One region of the Virgibacillus tibetensis genome, then DNA from elsewhere that is predicted to be linked to it. Evidence: a T-box and tRNA genes for the amino acid it is inferred to sense, from the RefSeq annotation. Region 1 holds a T-box; the other holds one or more tRNA genes.
What was found. A T-box is a leader RNA that pairs with one kind of tRNA and senses whether it is charged. The one in region 1 lies ahead of ileS (isoleucine--tRNA ligase), so its partner is inferred to be a tRNA-Ile.
Positions count from the first base shown of each region.

Region 2: it encodes a tRNA-Ile, which carries the amino acid that the T-box ahead of ileS (isoleucine--tRNA ligase) is inferred to sense. The anticodon was not compared.

Region 1 is NZ_JARZFX010000001.1:825,546-835,144, reverse strand. It holds gene sigG (RNA polymerase sporulation sigma factor SigG) at 1-32, shown strand, start outside; gene QGM71_RS04585 (YlmC/YmxH family sporulation protein) at 162-431, shown strand; gene pgeF (peptidoglycan editing factor PgeF) at 496-1,305, shown strand; gene QGM71_RS04575 (YggS family pyridoxal phosphate-dependent enzyme) at 1,333-2,013, shown strand; gene QGM71_RS04570 (cell division protein SepF) at 2,010-2,441, shown strand; gene QGM71_RS04565 (YggT family protein) at 2,450-2,716, shown strand; gene QGM71_RS04560 (YlmH family RNA-binding protein) at 2,729-3,505, shown strand; gene QGM71_RS04555 (DivIVA domain-containing protein) at 3,611-4,111, shown strand; T-box leader at 4,169-4,389, shown strand; gene ileS (isoleucine--tRNA ligase) at 4,508-7,264, shown strand; gene lspA (signal peptidase II) at 7,499-7,969, shown strand; gene QGM71_RS04540 (RluA family pseudouridine synthase) at 7,966-8,877, shown strand; gene pyrR (bifunctional pyr operon transcriptional regulator/uracil phosphoribosyltransferase PyrR) at 9,044-9,586, shown strand.
Region 2 is NZ_JARZFX010000001.1:339,683-349,281, reverse strand. It holds gene QGM71_RS01935 (5-formyltetrahydrofolate cyclo-ligase) at 1-100, opposite strand, end outside; gene rpmG (50S ribosomal protein L33) at 221-370, opposite strand; gene QGM71_RS01925 (hypothetical protein) at 549-764, shown strand; gene QGM71_RS01920 (hypothetical protein) at 795-1,325, shown strand; gene QGM71_RS01915 (peptidoglycan D,D-transpeptidase FtsI family protein) at 1,388-3,469, opposite strand; gene QGM71_RS01910 (MFS transporter) at 3,541-4,812, opposite strand; gene QGM71_RS01905 (superoxide dismutase) at 5,035-5,646, opposite strand; tRNA gene QGM71_RS01900 (tRNA-Phe) at 5,832-5,907, opposite strand; tRNA gene QGM71_RS01895 (tRNA-Ser) at 6,041-6,133, opposite strand; tRNA gene QGM71_RS01890 (tRNA-Ile) at 6,145-6,221, opposite strand; tRNA gene QGM71_RS01885 (tRNA-His) at 6,237-6,312, opposite strand; tRNA gene QGM71_RS01880 (tRNA-Met) at 6,329-6,405, opposite strand; tRNA gene QGM71_RS01875 (tRNA-Asn) at 6,410-6,484, opposite strand; gene QGM71_RS01870 (Na/Pi cotransporter family protein) at 6,938-8,563, opposite strand; gene QGM71_RS01865 (NfeD family protein) at 8,805-9,437, opposite strand; gene QGM71_RS01860 (hypothetical protein) at 9,507-9,599, shown strand, end outside.

The sequences.
Region 1 (9,599 bases):
TCAGTCAAATGAATAAACAGATGTTTGAATAATAAGCCACCACACAGGGGTGTTTAAAAACAAAAGGAACGGTAGATATTACCGACCCTTTTGTTTTTTCTTGTTTTTATGAAAATATCACTCGCCCACGCATATAAATAAGTAAGGGTGAGGTGAGTGTAGTGATAAAATTATCAGAACTACAATTAAAAGAAATTATAGTAATCGATGACGGTAGAAAATTAGGACATATTAGTGATTTGGAAATCGATATAGATAATGGTAAAATTCTTGCTATAATAGTTATTATACGTGAAAAGAAAGGTGGCTTATTTGGAAAACCTGATGAATTGATTATCCATTGGAGACAAATTGTGAGAATTGGTTCGGACGTTATTTTAGTCAAAGAAGTTCGAGATCCATTACTGTATCCAAGTCCCTATAGTGAATAAAAAAGTAAATGCATGAGGAAAATGTGATAAAATGGTACAATGTATACTTTCAGGAGGCTTGTAGATGAGTGAACTATTTAAGCATTGTAACGAACTACATTTACATATAGAAAAATGGCAAAAATTATCCCCAAATTTGACTGTTGGGTTCACTACTAAAAATGGTGGCATAAGCAAAGCACCATATGATACTCTAAATTGCGGTTTGCACGTAGCCGATACATATAATGAGGTCATTGCCAATAGAACAAAACTAGCAGATGTGCTAAAATTCCCCTTGGAAAATTGGGTTTCCGGTGAACAGGTCCATGGGACAGTAGTAAAAAACGTTGACGAAGAAGCCAAAGGTAAAGGCGCTACATCCTATCAAGATTCAATTAAAGGAACAGACGGGTTAATTACGAATAAACCTGGAATACTATGTACAGCTTTTTTTGCTGATTGTGTACCTCTGTTTTTTTTCGATCCCATTACAGGATACATAGGGATTGCTCATGCAGGATGGAAAGGTACTGTGGGTGGGATGGCTAAAGAAATGATTCAGAAGTTTGAGGCAGCAGGTGTAACCAAATCAGATCTCTTAGTTGCAATCGGACCTTGTATATCAGGTGAGGCCTATGAAGTTGATGAACATGTTATAAGCCATATTAGTGATAAATACAAAAAGAAAGCTGTAACTCCAAAGGGAAATAACCGTTACTTGTTAGATTTAAAACAATTAAACGTGGAAATTCTTTTACAATGTGGGGTCTTACGTAATAATATAGATGTAACAAATTATTGCACATTCTATGATAATCAGTTGTTTTTCTCACATCGACGGGATAATGGGAAGACAGGAAGAATGTTAGGTTATATCGGTTATTCAATATGATTATAAGGGGAAGGAGAAATGGTCATAATGGATGTAACAGCTAATCTTGCTGAAATTCAACAAAATATAAGACAAGCATGCGAAAACGGTAATCGAAGCCCGGAAGAAATAACACTAATAGGTGTTACAAAATATGTTACAATAGAACGAACAGAAGAAACGATTAACGCTGGTGTTAAAAATCTTGGCGAAAATCGTCTTGAAGGGTTTCAAGAAAAATACGAACATTTTAAGGACAAGGCAAAATGGCATTTTATTGGTACATTACAATCGAGAAAGGTAAAGGATGTTATTGACAAACTGGAAGCAATACATTCTTTAGATCGTCTTTCACTAGCGAAAGAAATTAATAAACGCGCTAACAAACGAATCGATTGTTTCGTACAAGTAAACGTAAGTGGAGAAGGATCAAAACATGGTCTTGAACCGGGTGGAGTTCTCTCTTTTATTAAGGAGATGGCTGCATATGAAAATATACATGTGGTCGGATTAATGACAATGGCTCCACATAGTGACAATGAGACTTACTTAAGAGACATATTTAAAAAACTTGCATCATTAAGAGATGCTGTCAAGCAGGAAAAGTTGGCCCATGCACCCTGTGAATTTCTATCGATGGGGATGAGCAATGATTATGAAATTGCTATTGAAGAAGGTGCTACACATATTCGAGTGGGTTCTAAATTAGTCGGTGAGGTGAGAGAATGAGCATAAAGAATAAAATTAAAAACTATTTTACTATGGATGATGAGTATGAATACGAATATGTAGAGGAACACGGAGAGACAGACACTAAGTTAAATCAAAATAAAAAAAACGAGAATGTAGTTAATTTAACCAGTATGCAACAGCCGTCTTCAAAGGTTGTACTTTGCGAGCCAAGAAATTATAATGAAGCCCAGGAAATAGCAGATAATATTGTAAACAGGCGGGCAGTTGTAATTAACTTACAGCGTGTAGACAACACGCAGGCAAAAAGAATTGTTGATTTTCTAAGTGGAACTGTTTATGCCATCAATGGTGATATTCAAAAGCTTGGAACAGAGACATTTCTCTGTACACCAGATAATGTAAATGTTTCAGGTACTATATCAGAAGCATTTATTGAAGAAGATGAATTTGAAAAAGGATGGTAGAGTAGATTATGGGTCAAATTTTTTCATTATTAGATACTGCCCTTGTTATGTACAGTTATGCATTAATAGTTTATATATTTATGTCCTGGTTCCCTGGTGCTCGCGAATCTTCTATAGGCACCTTTTTAACTAAAATATGTGAACCTTACCTAGAGCAATTCCGACGGTTTATTCCCCCACTAGGCATGATTGATCTGTCGCCAATCGTCGGTATACTGGTTCTTCATTTAGCAAGATTCGGTTTAGGTGAACTATATAGAATGCTCTTTATGTAGGAGTAGATATAGATGGATATCTACCAGCATTTTCGTAAAGAAGAACAACCATTTATTGATCAGGTATTATCGTGGAAGGAAATTGTTGAACAGACATTTCAATCTAAACTGACTGATTTTCTTGATCCAAGAGAACAACAGATTATGGAGATATTGTTGGGAAATGCTAATGAGGATATAAAAAGCTCCATGAACGGTGGTGGGTTAACTGCTGAACGAAAGCGAGCGGTAATAGCACCTTTTTATGAAGAAGTGAATGAAGATACTTATCAACTCACTCTCCTGGAAGCAACCTATCAAGACAAATTTATTAAACTGTCTCATCCAGATGTAATGGGTGCGTTCTTATCTCTTGGTATTAAACGGAAAAAGCTTGGAGATATAGTCGTTGATGGTGGTTTAATTCAAATTATTATGGCAGAAGAAATTGCAGCTTATGTACAAGCTAATTTAACTTCTATTAAAAAAGCGACAATTCAGCTGGACAAAAAACCATTATCGTCCAAAATAGAAGCAGAAACTAACTGGATAGTTGCAGATCATACTGTTTCCTCCCTGCGATTAGATGCTGTTCTTAAGGAAGTATATAACATCTCCCGGAAGGAGGCAGCTGACTATATAAAGAAACTTCAAGTGAAAGTGAATTATAAAGTAGTTGAAGATAGTAAATTTAATCTCCAGGAAGGAGATTTACTATCGCTGCGTGGTAGAGGAAGAAGTAAACTTGATAAAATTAATGGTCGAACAAAAAAGGATAAACTCAGAATAACAACAGCTATTTTGAAATAAACTTAATTTTTTGCAGGATTTACATGATTTTTGTCGAATAAAATCCTAAAGGACTATATTTAGATTATTTTATAGATGATACTACATTTCAAGGAGGTGGCCCATGTGCCATTAACACCACTAGATATTCATAATAAAGAGTTTAACAGAAGTTTCCGTGGGTATGATGAAGATGAAGTGAATGAATTTCTAGATCAGGTTATTAAGGATTATGAAATGGCAATACGGGATAAAAAAGATTTAAAAGAAAAAGTTGATCAGTTGAATGAAAAATTAGGACATTTTACAAATATTGAAGAAACATTAAACAAATCAATTTACGTTGCTCAAGAAACTGCTGAAGAATTAAAGGGCAACGCAACAAAGGAATCGAAATTAATTATTAAAGAAGCTGAGAAGAATGCAGACCGCATTATCAATGAAGCATTAAGCAAATCACGTCGTATATCGATGGACGTAGAAGAATTAAAAAAACAAGCTAAAGTATTTCGTACAAGGCTTAGAATGCTTGTTGAAGCTCAACTGGATATGATAGGAACAGACGATTGGGAAGAATTGTTTGATGCTGAAATGGGCGAAGAACTCGATCTGGTCGAAAACAAGTAATAATCTTGACGATATCTGGAATATTACATATAATTCATACACATAGGTTTTAAGAAACTAAATACGATGAAAGAGACAGTATAAAAGTTATTGCTGAACAGCGAGTCAGGGTTAGGTGTGAGCCTGATACAGGAATGCTTTTAGAAAATCACTCTTGAGTATCCATTATGAATTCAGTAGTAATGGACGGTTTATTTCCGTTATGAATATCGAGTGAATTTGAAATGAAGTTATTTTGAATTTATAAGGGTGGTACCGCGAGTCTTCTCGTCCCTTTTGGGATGCAGAGGGCTCTTTTTGTTTAAAAAGGGAAAACCCTTTAGTAGTGTACAGAATTGGTTAGGGAAAGTTTAATTCGTTTTAAATATTTTTAACCATATTAGGGAGGAAACAGTAATGGATTATAAAGAAACATTATTAATGCCAAAAACAGAATTTCCAATGAGAGGGAATTTGCCAAATAAAGAGCCTATGCGACAAGAAAAATGGGATGAGTCGAATTTATATGAAAAGGTTCAAGAAAGAACTAAAGGAAGACCTTCGTTTATTTTGCATGATGGTCCACCGTACGCAAATGGAGATTTGCATATTGGGCATGCCCTTAATAAAATTCTAAAAGATTTCATTACCCGTTATAAATCAATGACAGGTTATCATGCACCATATATTCCAGGATGGGATACACATGGATTGCCGATCGAAACAGCATTAACAAAAAACAAAAAAATTAAGCGAAAAGAAATGAGTATTGCAGAATTCAGAAAAAAATGTGCGGAATACGCAATGGGACAAGTGGACAGCCAACGTACACAATTTAAGCAATTAGGTGTCCGTGGAGATTGGGATAACCCATATATTACATTGACCAAGGATTACGAAGCTGCACAAATCCGCGTGTTTGGAGAGATGGCTAAAAAGGGCTACATCTACAAAGGTTTAAAACCTGTATATTGGTCTCCATCATCTGAATCAGCGTTGGCGGAAGCTGAGATTGAATATCATGACAAACGTTCTGCTTCCATTTACGTTTCTTTTGAAGTAACAGATGGTAAAGACCTGCTTGACGGTGGGGAGAAAATAATTATTTGGACGACAACTCCTTGGACAATACCTTCAAACTTAGGAATTAGTTTACATCCTGAATTGGTTTATGCTGTGATACAAGTAAATGGTGAAAAATACATGATTGCGCATGCATTGCTGGAGTCTGTTTCGACTGAATTAGAGTGGGAAAATCCACAGGTTGTAAAAACTTTTAAAGGTAAGGAAGCCGACAAAATCGTAGCAAAGCATCCTTTTTATGATCGCGACTCACTGGTTATGCTAGGTGACCATGTGACAATTGAAGCAGGTACTGGTTGTGTCCATACTGCACCGGGTCACGGGGAAGATGACTTCTTCGTGTCCAGAGAATACGGCATCGATGCACTGTCACCTGTTGACAATCGAGGTTATTTTACGAATGAAGCACCTGGTTTTGAAGGCTTATTCTATGATGAAGCAAATAAGCCAATTACTGAAAAACTGGATGAGGTTGGCGCCCTATTGAAACTATCCTTTATAAAACACTCGTACCCACATGACTGGAGAACGAAGAAACCGACGATATTCCGTGCAACTTCCCAGTGGTTTGCGTCAATAAAGGATTTTCGTCAGGATATTTTGAATGAAATCAAGCGCATTAACTGGTACCCATCATGGGGAGAAACACGACTTCATAACATGGTTCGTGATCGGGAGGATTGGTGTATTTCACGCCAACGTACATGGGGTGTTCCAATTCCTGTGTTTTACGGCGAAGATAGCACACCGATCATTACTGATGAAACGATAGAGCATGTCTCTAATTTATTTAACGAACATGGTTCAAATATCTGGTTTGAAAGAGAAGCAAAAGATTTGTTGCCTGAAGGATTTACATCTGAACACAGTCCTAATGGAGAATTTACTAAGGAAACGGACATTATGGATGTCTGGTTTGATTCTGGATCGTCACACGAAGCAGTTCTGGTTAATCGGGAGGATCATAGACGGCCAGCAGATATATATTTAGAAGGCAGTGATCAATACCGCGGATGGTTCAACTCATCGTTGTCTACTTCTGTAGCGGTTACTGGTAAAGCGCCATATGAGAATATCATCAGCCATGGGTTTGTATTAGATGGTAATGGCAGAAAAATGAGTAAATCATTAGGGAACGTTATGGTCCCTTCTAAAGTACAGAAACAATTGGGTTCAGATATATTACGTTTATGGGTTTCTTCGGTTGATTATCAAGCAGATGTACGTATCTCAAATGAGATATTAAAGCAAACCTCCGAAGCATATCGCAAAATTCGTAATACTTTTCGTTTCATGCTAGCGAACTTGGCAGATTTTGACCCCAAAACAGACCGTGTTCCAGAACCGGAGCTCGAAGAAGTGGATAAGTACCTGCTTCACCGGTTACAAAATCTGGTGAAAACTGTTCGCGAAAACTATGACAACTATGAGTTTTCACCAATATTCCACCATGTCCATAATTTCTGTGCGATTGATTTAAGCTCCTTCTATTTGGATTTTGCGAAAGATGTTTTATATATCGAAGGAAAAGACAATAAGCGTCGTCGCAGCATTCAAACAGGTTACTATGAAATTTTAACAACATTAGTGAAGTTGTTGACACCGATAATTCCACACACTACAGATGAGGTATGGGAATATATCCCGGGTGTCGAGGAAGAAAGTGTTCAGTTAACCGATATTCCTGAACCGAGGGAAATTGCCGGGTTTGGCAACTCACAAGAACAATGGGATCATTTTATGAAAGTTCGTGATGATGTATTAAAAGCCCTGGAAGAAGCTCGGAATGAAAAAATAATTGGTAAATCACTGGAAGCAAAAATTACGATTATTCCAAAGGACAAACAAACGAAAGAAGTATTACATTCCATGGAACAGCTGCATCAATATTTAATTGTATCTGAAGCTATTGTGTCAGAAAGTGCACCAAATGCTAAGGAATACAGCTATATTGATGTCTTAGTGGAAAAGCATCCAGGTGATAAGTGTGAACGTTGCTGGGTAGCTTCACCTACTGTTGGGGAAAATGAAGATCATCCTAATCTGTGTACACGTTGTGCAAATGTAGTAACAGAGCACTATTCAGCTTAAAGTTATTAGAATATCCCTCTAACGCAGAGGGATATTCTTTATGTCTTATATATTGAAATAATAGGATTTAAAGTATAATATAAAGTGATACTTCGTTTAGTGCATCTCTTTCTTCCTTGACTAAAAAAGGTATATGGTCAATATGGTGGCCACCAGTAACGTGAAATTGAAATTATTGTATTATTGTTATTTGCTATGATTAGAAATGAATGAAATTATATCGGGGGAAACGTCATGTATTTGTACTATTTACTGGCACTTGCAGTTATTGTAATCGATCAGATTACGAAATGGGCAGTGGTAAAAACAATGGCCCTTGGGGAAAAAATAACAATTATTGAGAACTTTTTTTATCTCTCTTCACACCGAAATAAAGGAGCGGCATGGGGGATACTACAGGGGCAGATGTTGTTTTTCTATATTGTAACAGTCATTGTTGTTATCGGAGTCATCGTTTACATGCAAAAATATGCCAAAGAAAGTAAAACTTTAGGCATTGCCTTAAGTTTAATATTAGGTGGAGCAATTGGAAACTTTATTGATCGTGTATTTCGAAAGGAAGTTGTAGATTTTTTCGATTTTATTATATTTAATTATAACTTTCCAATCTTTAATATAGCTGATTCTGCGTTGGTAGTCGGAGTAACTCTAATTATTATTGCTACAATTATTGATGAAACAAAGAAAGGGAAATCTAAAAAATGACTTCATTTCAACATACAGTAACAGAAGAACAAGAAAAAATGCGCCTTGATAAATTACTGACACAGATTAACCCAGACTGCTCACGTTCTCAAGTGCAATCTTGGATAACAAAAGAACTTGTTACCGTTAATAATGACGTAGTAAAAGCAAATTATACATGCCATTTAGGGGATGTTGTAAGCTGGGCATTACCAGAAGTACAGCCATTGAATGTCGTTGCTGAGAATATTCCTCTGGAAATCATTTACGAAGATAGTGACTTACTCGTTATTAATAAAACGAAGGGGATGGTTGTTCATCCTTCAGCTGGACATCAGGGGGGCACGCTAGTAAACGCTTTGCTTTACCACTGTAAGGACTTATCGGGAATAAATGGTGTGGAACGCCCAGGTATCGTTCATCGAATTGATAAAGATACAAGCGGATTACTAGTTGTCGCAAAAAATGATTATGCACACGTCCACCTATCACAGCAATTATCATCTAAAGAGATTAAACGTAAATACGAAGCGCTAGTTCATGGAGAAATACCTCATGAAACTGGCATGATTGATGCTCCTATTGGTAGGGACCCTAAAGATCGTCAAAAGATGGGAGTAGTTGATGGCGGCAAACCTGCAATAACTCATTTCAGTGTAATAAAAAGCTACCCAGATTATACGCATGTGGAATGTCAGTTGGAAACAGGAAGAACGCACCAAATCCGAGTGCATATGAGATATATTGAGTATCCAATAGTAGGAGATCCAAAATATGGACCAAGAAAAACGCTGGAAGCTAATGGTCAAGCTTTGCATGCAAAAGCACTTGGTTTTACACATCCTGTAAAGAAGGAATGGATGGAATTTGAGGTTAGTCCACCAGCATCCTTCCAGGAGCTGTTAGCATATATCGAAAAATTATATTGACAAAAGAGGTATTATTTGAAATAATAGATGAAATGAATAAGACCCTTTAAGATAGTCCCGTGAGGCTAACAAGGTACCGGTTGGATTTATATGTAGCTATACGTATATCCAAGTCCCTTTTTTCCTTACGGAGAAAAGGGATTTTTTTATAGCATGAGGTGAAATGATGAAGAAAAAAACAGAAGTTCTCGATCAACCTGCGATGAATAGGGCATTAACGCGAATTGCTCATGAGATATTAGAAAAAAATAAGGGGGGAGAAAACTTAGTTTTAGTTGGTATTAAAACAAGAGGAATCCCGCTTTCAAAAAGACTTCAGGAAAAAATAAAACAAATTGAAGACATAACAGTTCCAATCGGTGAATTGGACATAACCTTATATCGTGATGATTTAAAGAAGGTATCACACGATGAGGAGCCGCAATTAAAATCTACAAAGATTGATGTCGTTCTTGCCGGTAAAAAAGTAATCCTTTTGGATGATGTACTCTATACAGGAAGAACAGTAAGAGCTGCTATGGATGCGTTGATGGATAGTGGTAGGCCTTCACAAATTCAGCTTGGGGTACTGGTGGACAGAGGACACCGTGAATTACCTATACGTGCTGACTATGTTGGGAAAAACATCCCAACATCCGATAGAGAAATTGTTGTTGTACAATTAACAGAGACAGACGATTTGGACCAAGTCTCGATTTATGAGAAATAAACATATTTAACCT
Region 2 (9,599 bases), 490 kb from region 1:
CTAACCGATGCGTTAATTGGTTTTCTATAGATTCTCTATCCGACGCAGGTAGTGTGCGAAGTGTTGCAATTGCAGATTTCCGTAGTTCTTTTTTATTCATAATATACCTCTCTCCTCCTTTATTAACTTTACTCAATATAGTTAATTGCATTTTATTAAAGGTAAAAATAAAACTCTCATCAACTGAATTGATAAGAGTTTCCGTTTGTCGCAAATCGAATTATTTTGTTTCGCGATGTAATGTTTGTTTTTTAAGACGTGGACTATATTTCATAAGCTCTATACGTTCAGGATTAGTACGCTTATTTTTTGTTGTAATATAAGTGCGATCCCCTGTTTCTGTACAAGCCAAAGTAATGTTTACGCGCATGATTTTCCCTCCAGACTTTTAAATGCTTGCTTTATAGGCAACTAATATTTCATTTCAGACTTAATTATAATAGCAGATCATAGTCAAACTTTCAAGATTTTAATGTAAAAAAAATAATGTTTATTCCAAAGCCTTTCTATGATATAACTAGTATTATAACAGAAATGGAGGAAATTAAATGATCTATGCAATAATCTTTATTGTCATTACCGGCGCTGTACTGTTCGTCTTATCTTTCTTTATGAATGATAGACTGGAAGACCTTGAGAACCAATTAGAACAATTTTCTATTACGACGATGCAGGATACATACCAGATGAAGAAAAAAATTAAGATACTGGAGGAGGAATTACTGACGGAAGATATTTTCACAAAAGAATCAAATACTAATTAAGAATTACTTAAAGCAGAGAAGGAGATAATTATGAAACAACTAATACGTTCATTCTCAGTAGGCTTACTTACAGCTGGGATTATTCTATTAATAGGTTACTACTTTATTGATGATTCTTCTACCCAAGCTGAACAACGATCTGTTGATTCCATGATAATAGAAATCGAACAAGAAGGGTACCGTGTTTTAACAGAGGCTGAGTATATTTCTATTTCAGTTAACAAAGACCAGGATAATAAATCTACTGCCAGCACTATAGAAGAATCAATGGCAGAAAAAGAAGAAGAAGAGGACGAAGATTCTGAAGCTGAAGTCGAAGATCCACCAGAAGAGGAAACTTCTGAACAGGATAATACTGCAACCTACACGCTTCATATAGAACCTGGTATGGCTTCTTCTACCATAAGTTCAGTGTTGGCAGAAAATAATATTATTGAAAATGCTGCTGAGTTCAACAAATACTTAGATGAACAGGACTATAGTCTTAAAGTGCAAATTGGTGAATTTGAGTTATCCAGTACTATGAGCTTTTTTGAATTGGCAGAAGCGATTACAAAGTAAACCATCCAGTTTGAAAGCCTTGAATCCATAAGAATATGGTTTCAAGGCTTTTCTGCTTCGTTTTATTCTTCAGCTTCTTTCTCAAACTTTTCCTCATCTCGATCTTCTTTTATATCGAAATACGTGTCTAGTATTCTTTCGCCTATTTTATGGTGAATAGGATGACGTTGACTTACTTTACCAGTATGTGGTGCAATAACTGCAAATGCTATTTCCGGTTCATCATATGGGGCATATCCTACTAAAGAAAGATTTTCTGTATCTATTTTAACACCATCTTCAAAAACCTCATTTTCTGCAGTCCCTGTTTTACCAGCTGGATTATAATCTTTACCTTTGAAATAAGTTGCGGCAGTACCACCTGTTTCTTGGAATACTCTGCGGAAACCTTCTTGAACCCGATCAATATTGCTTTGTTCCATTTCCACTTTATTTAGCACTTCGGTATTTGTATTTCTGTATACAGGACCTAATTCATTTTCAGATGGCACAGGGTTGCGTACTTCTTTCAAAAAATGAGGTCGTACCCGATAACCGTCATTTGCTATCGTAGCAACGTATTGTGCCATCTGCATTGTTGTAAAGGTATCATACTGACCGATAGCAAAATCTAACATATTCCCAGCTTTAGGCTCAGTTCCAACAAAACCTGTAGCTTCATAAGGGTAATCTATTCCGGTTTTCACACCAAGCCCGAATTGTTGAAAATAATTTCGCATTTCCTGTACAGCATCTCTATTGAATGCTATTTTTTTACCACTTTGATAATTATATTCTCCCCCCATACGCATAGCTATATAGAACATATATACGTTGGATGATAATTTCAATGCATCAGAATCATTCACCAGTCCTAAATTTCTCCAAGACTTTTTCACAGGTGTTCCGTAAATATTTATAGGAGCATCGTAGAAAGACTGGCCTGGTGTTATTACTCCTGACTCGTACCCCGCTAATACAGTCGCACCTTTTATTGTTGATCCTGGTCTGTGTGCATCATATAATGCTTTAAAAGCAGTATTACTAAACTTCTCTGACTTGTGATCATAATGCTGACCAGATACAGCTAATAACTCACCAGTTTTGGGATTTATTACTACAGCAAGTGCATCCTGTAAAAAACGGTGCTGATAAGGGTGTTTTTTGATAGTAGTTTCCAATTCTTCGCGAACGATTTTATCCACTTCTTTCTGAAACTCCATATCAATAGTTAATACTAAATCTTTTCCTCGTTCACCTTCAACAATTGTTTTAGTATCAACAACTCTTCCATTTTTTGTAGTGGTATACTGAATCTGTTCTTTTCTTCCTCGAAGAATATCTTCGTAATATTCTTCCAGGCCACTCCTGCCAACACGATCATTTCTGCTGTAACCTCTTGTTAAGTAATACTGTTCTTTATCAGCCAGTATCCCCTGTTCTTGACTCGTAATGGATCCAAGTAGACTACTGAATGTATCTTCAAATGGATAATCCCTATCCCAGTCAGTTGTAGCATTAATACCGGGCAGTTCACCAAGGTGTTCAGCTACACGTGCGTATTCTTCGGAAGTTACGTCTTCATTCTTAACTATTTGCGGTGTTAGAGAGTAAGCTTTATCCAGCTCTTTTTTTATAGCAATTACTTCTAAATCCTGTTTCGATAAATCCAGTAACTCTTCATTTGTAATCCGATTTAATATAGTATTATACTGTTGAGCATTATCTAAATCGGCAGACTCTTCTTCTGACAACCGGCTATCAGCTTCTTCTTTATTTTTTAAATACCAGTATTCCTGTTTATTTCTATCTGTAATTCCATTTATATAATCTTCGCTATCCATCGAAATATACTTTGCCAGGTTTTCAGCTACTTCCAGTTTATCAGCAGCCTGAATCCCTTTCGCTGGCGTATAAGTTATAGAATACTTAGGCTTATTATCCACAACCACCTGGTGATTCCGGTCGTATATCTTACCTCGTGGTACAGGAATTTTAGTGGTATCCTTGATGGTACGATCAATTTCCTCTTGAAAATCTGCACCATTTAATATTTGCACTACACCTAATTGCATAATTAGGATAGAAAATAATAAAAAAACAATAAAAAACAATATATTCAATCGAAAGGGAAGTTGCGTCTCTTTCTTTTTCATTTTGTTCATCTTTTTTCCCCCATGATAGTCGTATTACTTCCCATTTATTATACCACTTTTTTTAGGATATTTAATGAACATTATCGATTTTTTTCATCTGTTAATTGTTCTTTAATCAGTACTTCTTTTTTTGGAGGGCTGCCTAAATGAATATTTCTAATGAATAAGTAAACAAACAAGTGACCTGTTCCAAAAACCACAAGGAGAATTGGAATAACTGTCTCGGCCGTAAATAATGATACGGCTATCAAAAATATAATAATAGAAGTAACCCTGCCTAAGTTAACAAATAGTTCCCGAACCACGATATACTCTACCCGCAGATCTTTAGCCTTCCAGGCTTTACCAATAACATCATAGGTCATAGAAGCGTATGGTACGTTTATTATTGGATAAGCGATTCCTATAACGATGGCATAAATAATAAGTTGAAAATAACTTATATTAAATACAATTATAAATATTGATAAACTTAGGATTAATGCCCCGGTAAAAATGGCTTTTTTCCTCAAATATGGTTTGATAAATTTAGTAACGATAAAATAAAAAACAAATGAAAGACCGGATAAAAATAAATTAAACATACCTAAAGCAAATTCGCTTTTGGTTATGAGAAATACCCATATTGCAATAACAAAGAGGAAAATCCCCTCCCGTAAACCTTGAAATATATGAGCATATAGTATTCTATTCCAATTTTTATTATGAAGTCTTTCATTTAGAATCCGCTTAAAGTGAAAACTACCTTCAGCCTGACGACGCTTTAATAAAAAGCTACATGCTACTGCACATATAAATAAAATAAACGAAATAGTAAATATAGTTGTATACCCTATGAAGGCATCCATTTTAGCTATTACTGTGCCTGCTACTATCGGTCCGATCATACCACCGAAAGATTGAAGTACACCTAAAAACCCATTAAAGAAATCTCTTGTTTCAGGTTCTGTAATCTCAAATGTCAATACATTAAAAGCTAACCAATAAAAACCATAGCCTATCCCTAACAAACTTCCAAGAATAAAGTTATAGGTAGCCGCCTTCTCCCCTATAATAAGTACACTCAAAAAAAACAAAGACAAAAATATGACTCCCAGCCGCAGCACAATCACTCTGTCTACCTTCTTAGCAAGTTTCCCTGCTACAATAAAGGTTGCAGGTTGAAATAAATATATTGCTAAATTGTACATCGCAATTGTTATGTAGTCTCCAGATTGCCTCCATAAATAAATGTTAACAAATGTATTTGAAAGAAATATTCCTAATGAGTAGAGACCGCCTATTACTAATAAAAATAGTAAGTCTCTATTTATATTCAGTTTTTCTTGAAAAAAGTGAAGACTTTTAAGCATATCCCATACTCCTTTTTATCTCCTTAATAGTTTGATCAATTGAGTATGAGTTATACTTGAAAGAGAATTTAATTATTATAAAAGGCTCCTGCGTCATAATTCCGCTACAGAAATACGTTTCTCTGGTATAGGGTGTACAGTCCCAACCTTTTTGAAGACAATGTTAAAAAAAGCAAAAAACACGTGAAATTTCTCACGTGTTTTTCGGATCTTTGTATTCATTTATTTTGCTTCGTTATAATTTCTGGTTACTTCATCCCAATTCACTACATTCCAAAAGGCTGCAGCGTACTCAGGACGCTTGTTTTGATATTTTAGGTAATATGCATGTTCCCATACATCAAGGCCTAATAGAGGTGTCTTACCTTCCGTTAATGGAGAGTCCTGATTAGGTGTACTTGTAATTTCCAACTCACCTTTATTAGAAACTAACCAAGCCCAACCGGAACCAAAACGAGTAGCGGCTGCCTTTTCAAATTCTTCTTTAAACTTATCAAAGCTTCCAAACTTATTATTTATTTTATCAGCTATTTCTCCAGATGGCTCTCCCCCACCGTTAGGTGACAACAACTTCCAGAAAAGACTATGATTAGCATGTCCGCCACCATTATTACGCACTGCAGTGCGTACTGCTTCAGGTACAGCATCCAGGTTGCTTACTAATTCTTCAATTGATTTAGATTGAAGGTCTGGATGTCCTTCTAGTGCATCATTTAACTTTGTTACGTACGTATTATGATGTTTCGTATGATGAATGTTCATTGTTTCTTTATCAATTGTAGGTTCTAAAGCATCGTACGCGTAAGGTAGTTCTGGTAATTCAAACTTTGCCATAATTAATCTTCCTCCTCTGATAAATAGTAGTACTAAAAAGGATTGAATATTCTTCCTTTTAATCAAGATTATCAGAGCTCACTAGTACTTGCAAATTATATGCATATGTTATTTAACATACTTCTTAAAGGTTAAATGTCTTTAAATTTAAAAATAAAAAAACAAGCAAAATGCTTGTCATGAAATGGTGGCTCGGGACGGAATCGAACCGCCGACACAGGGATTTTCAGTCCCTTGCTCTACCGACTGAGCTACCGAGCCATATAACCAGAATGCTGTTTGGACACACTGTTAAAATCAATTGATGAGATTTCACTCTCTAGTAAGCCTGTAATTCATCGCATTTATACGTTGTAATGGATGTATAGCTCTCATTCGTTTCATTGAATATGTATGGAGGAGGAAGAGGGATTCGAACCCCCGCGGGCTTTGACACCCCTGTCGGTTTTCAAGACCGATCCCTTCAGCCAAACTTGGGTATTCCTCCGAGTTTTTAAATGGTGGACCCTGCAGGACTCGAACCTGCGACCGATCGGTTATGAGCCGATAGCTCTAACCAACTGAGCTAAGGGTCCTTCTATTAAATTTAATGGGGCGATCGATGGGTTTCGAACCCACGCATGCCGGAACCACAATCCGGTGTGTTAACCACTTCACCACGATCGCCGTGGTTTTATTTTATTGGTAGCGGCGGAGGGGATCGAACCCCCGACCTCACGGGTATGAACCGTACGCTCTAGCCAGCTGAGCTACACCGCCATTTTGGCTCCACAGGTAGGACTCGAACCTACGACCGATCGGTTAACAGCCGATAGCTCTACCACTGAGCTACTGTGGAATAATAGAACTTAATATTTGATAAGTATTTCATGACTTCTAAATTAACAGCAACGCAATATAATTTACCATGTTCAACAAGATATGTCAATATCTTTTTTAATTAATACTTCACTAATATGTAAATAAGTTGTTAAAACAACAATATATACTATAGCACCTCCACTCATAGATTTCAACAGAAATATTACAAAAAATTAAAGTTTAATATTTCCGTAAATTGTCTAATAAAAAGAGAATGTAAACTATCCGACACAAAATGACAGTAATTATATGTTTCCAGTCAAGGATTTTTGGTGTTAGACACTTTTAATATCTGCCAAAGTAATTAACCAGCCGATAATTCCTTTGGTATATTAGCCTGCCGTTAGTAAAATAGTATTGTTCTGTCCTATCCATTTAAATATTCCTAAATTAAAAAGAAGAAAGGAGCCCCCCTTCTTCTTTTTATTACCTATTTACCTAAAACTTCTTCTGCTATATTTACAGCATGATCTCCTATTCGTTCTAAATTACTTATAATATCTACAAACACGATACCAGCAGACCCACTGCACTGGCCTTCATTCATGCGGATAATATGTTTCTTACGGAAGTTCCTTTCCATTTTATCAATTTGATCTTCTTTTTGAACTACTGCAAGCGACTCTTCTCTATCCATAAGATCAAGTGCTTTTATAGCTTGTTTGACAGTTAAGATAGTTAGATCAAACATATCATTAAGATCTTCTTGCGCTTGCTCCGTTAAATTTACCTTATTTGATATTTTATAATCAATTAGTTCAATAATATTTTCAAAATGGTCACCAATTCTTTCAATATCACGTACGGAGTCCATCAAAGCTGTGTGTTTAGCGCTTTCGTGCTCGGATAATGACCCAGCAGATATATCTATAAGATAATCGGTAATTTTGCGATCAAGGTTGTTCAAGGCACCTTCGACCTGCATAGCCATTTCAGAATGTTTTTGATGATGTGTAGTTAAATAAAGGTTTGTTTCTTCTAAACCCTTATATGCATATTCACCCATACGAATGACTTCTGCTTTCGCTTGATCCAACGCTAAAGTTGATGACTGTTGGATGAAAATCGGGTCTAAGTGCTTTGGTTTATATTCAACAATTACATCTTCACCCGGAATAATTCTTGTTACTAACCAGGCAAGCGCTCCAATAAATGGAAATTGAATAATTGTATTAACGATGTTAAAGCTACCATGACCAAATGCAATGGTCATTTCGGGATTTAAATTAAGTTGAGCCTGTAAAAAATAGACATACTGGGTGAAAGGTACAAGTAGTATTAAAACAACCACGGTACCCACAATATTAAACACCACATGTGTCATAGCAGCTCTTTTAGCAGCTACGCTTGCACCAAGTGATGCCAGAATTGCTGTTATAGTTGTGCCGATATTATCACCAAATAATACAGGCAGGGCTGCTTGTAAAGTCAATGAGCCTTCGCCAAACAGGGTTTGCAATATACCGATCGTAGCACTGGAGCTTTGTACGATTACGGTAAGAACTGTACCAATAACTACACCTAGCACTGGATTCGAGCTCATCTGAAGTGTTAGATCCTGAAATGCATCTAATCCACTTAATGGCTTCAAACCGCCACCCATTAACTCTAAACCAAAGAATAGCGCACCAAAGCCAAATATAGATTGTCCAATATTATTTACTTTAGCATTTTTAAAGAAAAATAATAGGAAGCAACCAATCGCAAGAATAGGCAATGCATAAGCTCCTATATCTATTCCAATAATAAATGCGGTAACTGTTGTTCCAATATTAGCTCCCATGATAACACCGATTGCTTGTCTAAGTGTCATAAAACCAGCGTTTACTAAACCGATAGTTAATACCGTAGTCCCTGTACTGGTCTGAAGGAGGATGGTGACTATAATCCCTGCTAATACACCTAAAAACGGATTACTCGTAAATTTATCCAGAATGCCTCTTAGACGATCTCCTGCGGTTTTTTGCAGTCCATCCCCCATATACTTGATTCCGAGAAGAAAAATACCGAGGCCGCCAATAAATTCAAAAAGAAGTGCTTGTATATCAATACCCAAAATTTTTCCATCCCTTCAGTCATGTTGAATCTTGTCGTATACCTCTACCATTATTAAATGATTATTAATCGTTTGTAAAGTCCCTAGCAGAATAATTTACACTAAATTTACAATCCCCGGAATTACTCTTTCTTAGTAACTACCCAACCTGGAGCTAATTTAATCTAAATATGTCATGTTAAAAGACAAAAAGATAACCCTTGACAGTTTGATTAAACGATCAAGAATTACCTTTTATGGTTTATTCTATAATTTTTTCCACCAATATCTTTGTACCATCCACCTGCACTATCTTTACACGACTATCTTTAGCAATCCACTGTCCATTAGAAATAGCACTATAATCAGTATTATCTACACGGATCGTACCAACAGGTCTCAGATCGCTTCGTGTTACACCTTCTTTATTAACTAATTTCCCATACGTTTTGTTCATTGAGTTGTAACCAGCTTCTGAAGTCAATTGATCCTTAAGTGTAATTTTAGTCCACATTTCTCTTCTTTTAAAAACTTTTAAGAAGAAAAAAGAAGCTCCACCTCCTAACAATACACCAACTACCGCATACATACCTGCGAATAAACTGGGAGCTGGCAGAGCAACAGCAGCTAACATACTAGCTACACCAAGTGTGGCCAGAGTGCCATCATTTAAAAGCTTCCCATCAATAATAATGAGTAATAATCCAACAAAATAAATAATAAGCATAATCATAAAGGAGCCTGTTTCTAAATAGACAGAAAAATATACCGTTATAAATCCTATCCCCAATAAAGCGAAAAATCCACGCATATTAACAAGTACTTCTCCAATTAAAAACAATGTACCTAATCCCGTTATTACGAAGCCTATCCATTCTAATGAAAAAATATCCAAATCGCTACCTCCTTCCCCATTACTTACGTATTTTCATTATATATTGTTTCATTATAAAGGAGAATAAATATGTATTTCATAAAAAGATGTTTTATCTACGCTTTAATTTTATTACTACTTATCAGCGTTTATAAAGATTTAAGACAGGGTACTAGTTTACCT